Regions from separate parts of the Pseudomonas sp. LBUM1644 genome, predicted to be linked through region 1. Evidence: predicted binding sites of a transcription regulator. Region 1 holds the regulator's gene; each other region holds the start of a gene.

Region 1 (2,200 bases):
TCAAAATCGCCCTGTGAAGATTCTTTATGCTCCATAGCTCCCCCGTGGCGCAGTCCATCAACCGATGCGTTCGAAAATCTTCTCGATTTTTTCTTTCAACGCCTGGGCCGTGAAGGGTTTGACCACATAGCCGTTTACACCGGCCTGGGCCGCTTCGATGATCTGCTCGCGCTTGGCTTCAGCGGTCACCATCAGCACCGGCAGGTGCTTGAGCTTTTCATCGGCGCGCACGTGGCGCAGCAGGTCGATACCGGTCATGCCAGGCATGTTCCAGTCCGTTACCAGAAAGTCGATGCTCCCGCTGTTGAGAACCGGAATGGCAGTAGTGCCATCGTCGGCCTCGACCGTGTTGGTGAACCCAAGGTCACGCAACAGGTTTTTTATGATCCGCCGCATCGTTGAGAAGTCATCAACGATGAGGATTTTCATGTTCTTGTCCAATTCGACCTCCAAGCAGTCTTAAACGCGCCCAGCACCTGGACGCGCCATTTCAATCAATCCGGCAAAGCACTCAATGACTGTCTGGAGCACAACAGATCGAGACCGGCGCAGTTCAACACCACACCAGCCACGTTCGCAGTGTCCCCACACTGCCTTCAGCGCGCTCGCCACTCCCCCAAACGCCCCCGCAAACGGGCCGCGCACTGGCTGTGTAACTGGCTGACCCGAGATTCGCTGACCCCCAGGACTTCACCGATTTCCTTGAGATTCAGCTCTTCGTCGTAGTACAGCGCCAACACCAGTCGCTCACGCTCCGGCAAATTGGCAATCGCGTCCGCCAGCGCTGCCTGGAAGCGTTCATCTTCCAGATCGCGTGACGGCTCGAGATGAGCACTCGCGCCATCCTCGTGCAGCCCTTCGTGTTCGCCGTCCTGCAACAGATCGTCGAAACTGAATAAACGGCTGCCCAGGGTGTCGTTCAAAATCCCGTAATAATCGTCGAGACTCAATTGGAGTTCGGCCGCAACCTCGTGATCTTTAGCGTCACGACCGGTTTTAGCTTCAATCGAGCGAATGGCGTCGCTGACCATCCGGGTATTGCGGTGGACCGAACGTGGCGCCCAGTCCCCCTTGCGGACTTCATCGAGCATGGCGCCGCGGATTCGAATGCCCGCGTACGTCTCGAAACTCGCGCCTTTGCTGGCGTCGTATTTGGTCGACACTTCCAGCAGACCGATCATCCCGGCCTGGATCAGGTCTTCGACCTGGACACTGGCCGGCAGACGCGCCAGCAAGTGATAGGCAATGCGTTTAACCAGTGGCGCGTAACGCTCGATCAGCTCGTACTGCGCGTCACGTGCCGACTTCTTGTAGAGGTTGTAACCGCTGGCTGTCATAGAACCGGTCCTGCCGTTTGTTGCACGAGGCGCTCGACGAAAAACTCCAGGTGCCCACGCGGGTTGGCAGGCAGCGGCCAGGTATCGACCTTCTGTGCAATCGCCTTGAAGGCCAGCGAGCACTTGGAACGCGGAAAGGCTTCATACACGGCACGTTGCTTTTGCACGGCCTTGCGCACGCTTTCGTCGTACGGCACCGCACCGACGTATTGTAGGGCGACGTCGAGGAAGCGATCCGTGACCTTGGTCAACTTGGCGAACAGGTTGCGACCTTCCTGCGGGCTCTGGGCCATGTTGGCCAGGACGCGGAAGCGGTTCATGCCGTAATCGCGGTTAAGCAGTTTGATCAGGGCGTAGGCGTCTGTGATCGAGGTCGGTTCATCGCACACCACCAGCAGGACTTCCTGGGCGGCGCGGACGAAACTGACCACCGAGTCACCAATGCCCGCAGCGGTGTCGATCACCAGCACGTCGAGGTTGTCGCCGATATCGCTGAATGCCTGGATCAGGCCGGCGTGTTGAGCCGGGCTCAGATGAACCATGCTCTGGGTGCCGGACGCTGCCGGGACGATGCGGATGCCGCCAGGGCCCTGCAACAGAACGTCGCGCAGCTCGCAGCGGCCTTCGATCACGTCGGCCAGGGTACGTTTGGGTGTCAGTCCCAGCAGGACGTCGACATTTGCCAGCCCCAGGTCGGCGTCCAACAGCATGACGCGACGGCCGAGCTCAGCCAGGGCCAGTGACAAATTCACTGACACGTTAGTCTTGCCGACGCCACCTTTGCCGCCGGTCACCGCGATCACCTGTACGGGATGCATGCTGCCCATGTTATTTCTTTACCTTGTCTTGCATAGACGGAGGCC
Region 2 (2,200 bases), 270 kb from region 1:
GAATGATTTGGTTGATCTCGATGATCGACGCTGCCGTGCGCTGGGCCAGGCTGCGGACTTCGTCGGCCACCACCGCAAAACCGCGCCCGGCTTCACCGGCACGGGCCGCTTCAATGGCGGCGTTGAGCGCCAGCAAGTTGGTCTGTTCGGCGATGCCGCGAATCACTTCCAGCACCTTGCCGATGCGTCCGCTGTCGGTTTCCAGCTGGCGAATGACCGTCGCGGTGTTGGCGATTTCGCCGCGCATTTGAGTGATGGTGTGAATGGTGCCCTGCATGACTTTTTCGCCCTGCTGGGCGGACTGGTCGGCGTCGTCGGCCGCGCGCGCTGCATCGGCGGCGTGACGCGCGACTTCCTGCGCGGTGGCGGACATTTCGTTCATGGCCGTGGCCACCTGGTCGGTGCGGTTGAACTGCTCGTTGGTGCCGCAGGCCATCAGGCTGGCGATCGAATTCAGCTCACCGCTGGCGCTATCCAGATCCTTGGCGCTGCGCTGCAAACGGGTGAAGGTTTCGGCGAGGAAATCGCGCAGGGTGTTGGCCGCTACCGCCAACTTGCCCAACTCGTCCTGACGGGTGCTGGCCACGCGTTCGGCAAACTTGCCCTGGCTCAATTGCGCCACGTACTCGATCAGTTTGCGAATCGGTTCGACCAGGTTGCGGTTGACCAGCCACAGGCTTAACAGGCCAATCAACAGGCCCGAGGCGAGCATCACGATGATCCCCAGCAACACCGTACGGTCGGCGCTGGCGCTGATCAGCGTCGACTGCTCGGCGCCCTGCTTGCGCAGCTCGCTGACCAGCTCACTCATCTGATCGCTGGTCGCACGGTCCACGCCTTTGACCGCAGTGTCGCCGGCCGTCGGATCGGAACCCGCCGCCACGTAAGCATCGCGCCCCTTCTGGTAAGCGCTGCCCAACTGGCGGTGTTCGTCACGCAGGCGTTCGATGCGGGTTTTCAGTTGCGGCTCGATGCCTTTCTGCGTGGCCAGTTCGCCGAGGATGCCTTGTACATCGCGCTGACGGTCTTCGAACTGCTTCCAGTATTTGTCCAGGTCGGCCGGTTGCTTGCCGCGCAGCAGGACGTTTTTCCATTCCTGAACCTGCACCTTGAATTGCAGGTTGGCTTCGTCGATCAGCTGTGAAGTGTGCAACGGACCATCGATCAGATTGGCGTAGCTCTGAACGCCGCTGGACAGGAAATGAAAGCAGGCCAGGGCGATCAGCAACATCGCCAACAGGCTGCCGCTCAACAAGGCGAGGATTTGTGCTCTCAGGGATTTTTGCAGCATCGAGTGATTCTCATGACAGGGATGAGGCACGCCGCAACAAGGCGTGAAAGGTGTCTGGACATCCCTGTCTGCGGTCTTGGCTATGGGCCAAGGCCGTGCAAGTCAACGTCTGCGTAATCGGCGTGCCAGAGCGGTTCTTGAATTAATTCCGACCACTGGCGTGGCCACTATTTGGCCGCCATTGATCTGTCACAAAACCGTCAAGACTCCTTGCGATGATGCGGCTCACGTGAACCTGCGAACCCCACCGCACCGCGACCTGTAGGAGCTGCCGAAGGCTGCGATCTTTTGCTTTTAAAGATCAAGATCAAAAGATCGCAGACTGCGGCAGCTCCTACAGAAGCCGACACCGAATCTGGCACCTCCTCTGCGAGACCTCATGAACCACAGCATCGATCAAAGCCATCGCGACCCGGACCTGTTCGGCCTGCTTTACGGTTTCAGTTTTCGTCCCGGCGAGCGTGGGCGGGAGATTGATTCGGCGATGGCGTTGCAATGCCTGCAAACACCTACCGACAGCGACGAGTTTCTCTGGCTGCATTTGAATCTGGCTCACGCCGCGTGCGAGCGCTGGATGAAAAGCAATCTGGAGTTGCCGGATGAGTTTTTCGAAGCCTTGCACGAAGGCTCCCGCTCAACGCGCATCGAGCATGTGGATTCAGCGCTGCTGGCGGTGGTCAACGATGTGGTGTTCAACCTCAGCAGCATGATTTCCTCCGATGTATCGACGCTGTGGGTGTGCGCCCGCAGTCGGCTGATCATCAGCGCGCGCCTGCAACCGCTGCACTCGGTGGACAAGCTGCGTTCGTCGGTGAAAGCCGGCGAGTGTTTTCGTTCGCCGCTGGAGTTGCTGGTGCACTTGCTGCGCGATCAGGGCGAGGTGCTGACGCAGATCGTGCGCAAGACCAG
Region 3 (2,200 bases), 800 kb from region 1:
GCGATATCCACGCACTTCCGGCCGGAGTTTATCAACCGGGTTGACGAAGTGGTGATCTTCGAGCCGTTGGCCCGGGATCAGATTGCAGGCATTACCGAGATCCAGTTGGGTCGTCTGCGCAGCCGCCTGACTGAACGGGAACTGAAGCTGGAACTCAGCCCTGAAGCCATGGATAAGCTGATCGCGGTGGGTTACGACCCGGTGTATGGCGCTCGTCCGCTGAAACGGGCGATCCAGCGCTGGATCGAGAACCCGTTGGCGCAGCTGATTCTGTCGGGTCGTTTCATGCCCGGCGACACCGCCAAGGGCGTCGTGGAAAACGACGAAATCGTCTTCGTCTGACCCACGGTGGCAACAAAATGAACGAGGCCTCGCATTGCGAGGCCTTTTTTTCGTTAGGCTGTTGAACTGAAAGGAAAAGGCTTGTAAAGTGCGCCCCGCAGTAAGTCACCCGGAAGGGTTTCTGCTCCCCAAGCAGGAATCTGAAATAAGTTGCAAATCATTAACTTGAATGCAATTTAGGGGGTTGACAGAGGTGCTTAAGATTGTAGAATAGCGCGCCTCAGACACACGAACGCAGCGATGCGAACGGGTCGAAGAGGTGAAGCAAGCTTCACAGTTGTAAATTGAAATATGTAGTTCCGTGATAGCTCAGTCGGTAGAGCAAATGACTGTTAATCATTGGGTCCCAGGTTCGAGTCCTGGTCACGGAGCCAATTTCAAACCGGGGTATAGCGCAGTCCGGTAGCGCGCCTGCTTTGGGAGCAGGATGTCAGGAGTTCGAATCCCCTTACCCCGACCATTTTTGGGTCGTTAGCTCAGTTGGTAGAGCAGTTGGCTTTTAACCAATTGGTCGTAGGTTCGAATCCCACACGACCCACCATTTTTGAAACCAGTTGATGCTGGGATCAGATCTTAAGATCAGAGGCCAAAAGCGCTGATCGAAGAAGGCGACTGTAAAGGTCGCCTTTTTTTTACCGGGGTATAGCGCAGTCCGGTAGCGCGCCTGCTTTGGGAGCAGGATGTCAGGAGTTCGAATCCCCTTACCCCGACCATATTAAGAATCCTCGTATCGAAAGATACGGGGATTTTTTTTTGCCTTCAAAAAAGGTCAAGTCATCGTACAACTTGCCGATAACGAAGCGACGGGGTTCTGCCAAAACACGCCCCTTATCCAAGCCACTACAAGAAAAAGGGCGCTCGTTATGTTGCTTCGCCAATTGAATATTGCCCCTCGGGCCGCCTTGGGCTTTGCCTTGATCGCCGTGCTGGTGGCGTTGCTCGGGATTTTTGCGCTGGGACAAATGTCGAGCATTCGCGAAAGCGAAGTGGCGGTGGAGAAACAGTGGTTGCCGAGCATTCGTGGTGGCGACGACATTCGTGAACTGATGTTGCGCATCCGCACCATTTCCTTGCGCATGGCCCTCGATCAGGACCCGAAAAACATTCCGGTCTACCGCGGGCAGATGGATACCCGTGACAAAGAGCTCAGCGAGAAGATCGCGGCCTATGACAAGCTGGTCGAAACCGCCGAAGGCCAAGCCTTGTATGACCAGTTCAAAACCACGTTTGCCGCTTATCGCACTGGCATCGCCCAGTCGTTCACCCTGGCCGAACAAGGCCGCCATGACGAGTTGACCAAACTGCTGCTGGTCGACATGAAGACCGTGGTCGATGGTTCCGGCAAACAGCTTAATGACCTGGCGGAAATGTTCGCCAAACAAGTCGCCGCCGAAAGCCAGAAATCCGCAGCGCATTATGAAACGTCGCGAATGATTGTCAGCCTGTTCATCGCACTCGCGGCCCTGGCCACCGTCGCCTTGGCCATGTTGCTGACCCGCAGCATCGTCCGCCCGTTAAGTGAAGCCTTGAGCGCCGCAGAACACGTGGCCCAGGGTGATCTGACCTGGCCTATCGAAACCCATGGCAATGACGAAGTGAGCCGTTTGCTCAAGGCCCTGTCGGCCATGCAGCAGAACCTGCGCGAAACCCTGCAAGGCATCAGCGGTTCGGCAACGCAATTGGCTACCGCAGCGGACGAGTTGAACGCGGTGACGCTCGACAGCACTCAGGGCCTGCAACAACAGAACAACGAGATTGAACAGGCCGCCACCGCGGTCAATGAAATGACGATCGCCGTGGAAGAAGTGGCGCGCAACGCGGTGTCCACCTCCGACGCCACCCGTCAGTCCAGTGAATC
Region 4 (2,200 bases), 2.2 Mb from region 1:
TACAGAACCTTGCGGCCGAATTCCACCGCCAGCGAGGGCGGCATGCCGGAGGCCGAAGCGACCAGCGAGGCCTTGATGGCTTCGTAGGTGTTCAATTCTTCCTTGGCGTCGTGGGCCAGGGCGTGCGCCAAGGGGCCAAAGAAACCGTAGGCGGCAAGAATACCGAAGAAGGTACCGACCAGTGCCGCACCGACGTGCACACCAATCATTTTCTGGTCGCTGTCACCAAGGGAGGCCATGGTCACCACGATGCCCAATACCGCCGCGACGATACCGAAGCCAGGCATGGCGTCGGCGATGCCGTTCACCGCGTGGGAAGGGTGATCCAGGTCTTCCTTGAGGCTCGCCAGTTCCATGTCGAACAGGCCTTCGAGTTCATGGGGCGCCATATTGCCGGAAGACATGATGCGCAGGTAATCGCAGATGTACGCCGTCATGCGTTCATCTTTCAGGACCGCCGGGTACTTGGCGAAAATCGGGCTCGCGGCTGCATCTTCGATGTCGCCTTCGATCGCCATCATGCCTTCGCGGCGGCTCTTGTTGAGGATCTCGTAAATCAGGCCCAGCACTTCCAGGTAGAAAGTGTGATTGAAACGCGAGCTGAACATTCCCAAGGCTTTCTTGAGAACGTGCTTCACCATATGGCCGGGGTTGGCCTGAAGGAATGCGCCAAGGGCCGCACCGCCGATAATCATCACCTCGAAAGGTTGAATCAGGGCGGCAATCTTGCCGTGGGAGAGCACGTATCCGCCGAGCACGCTCGCGAATACGACGATGATGCCGATAATTTTAGCCATAGGTAGGGAGCACTTACTGAGTCGGGTTCAAGGTCATATTCGGAAGTTGAAAAATCTCTTCTTCTCCTTATCGGCAAAACTGCGCCAGACTATAGCCAGTTCAGGCGAAAAGCCAATCTAGCCCGCGCCGGGCGTGTTTACAGCCTTTGATGATCCTGTCCAGCCATGGCTAACGAATCGAATATTCCACCGCAAAAACCGACCACACTTGAAGGCTGGGTCAAGCTTCTGGATGGCGTGCGCCTGCCCGTTCCGCAAGACAGTCACGACCGTGTCTGCAAGGCGATTGCCGATAACCGCAGCTCACTGCGCGACATCGCCGAACTGCTGCAGGACAGCCCGGCCCTGGCCTTGAGCGTGATTCGCGAAGCCAACCGCCACACCCATGGCAGCATGACCGAGCCTGCCGAGAACCTTGAAGTGGCGATCAATCGGCTGGGGCTGAAACGCACCGAAGAACTGCTCGCCCGGTTGCCCGCCGAACCCGCAGCGCAAATTCCCCTCGCCTTGCGCCAGCTTCAGTTGATCAGCCAGCACGCGACCCAACAAGCCAACGGTTTTTTCTCCAGTCGCCTCGCGCGGCTGTGGCAGGACATCCATTGGGGCAGCCTGTTGTTTCTCTCGCCGCTGTGGCCCATGGCGCTGACGCATCCACAGCTGCTTGAAGAGTGGGAGCTGCGGGTCATGCATAAAGGCGAATCGGCGCGCGCAGTCGAAAAGCAATTGTTTGGCGTGCGCCTGCTGGACATCTGCCAGGCGCTGGTGGACATCTGGCGCCTGCCGATCTGGGTGCAGCAGGGTTATCGGCTGTTGCTCACCGAACAACGTGAGCTGGTGAAAGTCCTGCGTATCGCACGCGACAGCGATCATCCGCTGCGCCAGCAAAACCGCCTCGATGACGATCCGACCCTGCGCCGCTGGCTCAATCAACCGGCCAACACGGTGCTGTTGGCCAATGGCCTGGCGCTGTCGGCGCACCAGGCCTGGGACAGCCCGCACAGTCTACGCTGGCAGTACCTGACCAGCCTTTACCTGCAGATGCCGATGGACGACGTGCAACAGCAGCTGCATCAACAAGCGGCGAACAGCGCCCGTCACCACGGCATGCCGGACCTCTGGCACCCGGCTGAATCATTGATCTGGCCGTGGGGCATGAACCGCGTCCACGCCAGTTTGCTGCCGGCCCCGGCACCGACCGCCGAAGACCTGGCGAAGTGGCGCAAGCAATGTGCAGAGCTGCTGGTCGAGCCAAGCCGCTTCACCAACGCCATGCACTTGACCCTTTCGGCCCGGGACGCGCTGGTCGCCTGTGGTATGCGCCGAGTCATGATCCTGATGGCCGACCGCACTCACGCCAATCTGCGAGCACATCAAACCTACGGGTTGCCCAAAGAAGTGGCGGG

The links. Region 1 encodes FliA, which starts transcription of late flagellar genes. Its sites were predicted from a motif close to CTAAAGTTTNNNNNNNNNNNGCCGNTAA; they were not measured.
Region 2: the regulator FliA is predicted to act here: its motif matches at 1,406-1,433, upstream of ACA052_RS22380 (methyl-accepting chemotaxis protein).
Region 3: the regulator FliA is predicted to act here: its motif matches at 1,111-1,138, upstream of ACA052_RS24815 (methyl-accepting chemotaxis protein).
Region 4: the regulator FliA is predicted to act here: its motif matches at 865-892, upstream of motA (flagellar motor stator protein MotA).

What each region holds. Positions count from the first base shown of each region.
Region 1 covers NZ_CP166812.1:4,620,153-4,622,352, forward strand. The annotation lists gene ACA052_RS21055 (protein phosphatase CheZ) at 1-35, opposite strand, end outside; gene ACA052_RS21060 (chemotaxis response regulator CheY) at 58-429, opposite strand; gene fliA (RNA polymerase sigma factor FliA) at 597-1,337, opposite strand; gene fleN (flagellar synthesis regulator FleN) at 1,334-2,164, opposite strand.
Region 2 covers NZ_CP166812.1:4,894,731-4,896,930, forward strand. The annotation lists gene ACA052_RS22380 (methyl-accepting chemotaxis protein) at 1-1,291, opposite strand, end outside; gene ACA052_RS22385 (transporter) at 1,671-2,200, shown strand, end outside.
Region 3 covers NZ_CP166812.1:5,416,520-5,418,719, reverse strand. The annotation lists gene clpB (ATP-dependent chaperone ClpB) at 1-342, shown strand, start outside; tRNA gene ACA052_RS24835 (tRNA-Asn) at 641-716, shown strand; tRNA gene ACA052_RS24830 (tRNA-Pro) at 726-802, shown strand; tRNA gene ACA052_RS24825 (tRNA-Lys) at 808-883, shown strand; tRNA gene ACA052_RS24820 (tRNA-Pro) at 979-1,055, shown strand; gene ACA052_RS24815 (methyl-accepting chemotaxis protein) at 1,206-2,200, shown strand, end outside.
Region 4 covers NZ_CP166812.1:533,847-536,046, reverse strand. The annotation lists gene motA (flagellar motor stator protein MotA) at 1-797, opposite strand, end outside; gene ACA052_RS02415 (HDOD domain-containing protein) at 963-2,200, shown strand, end outside.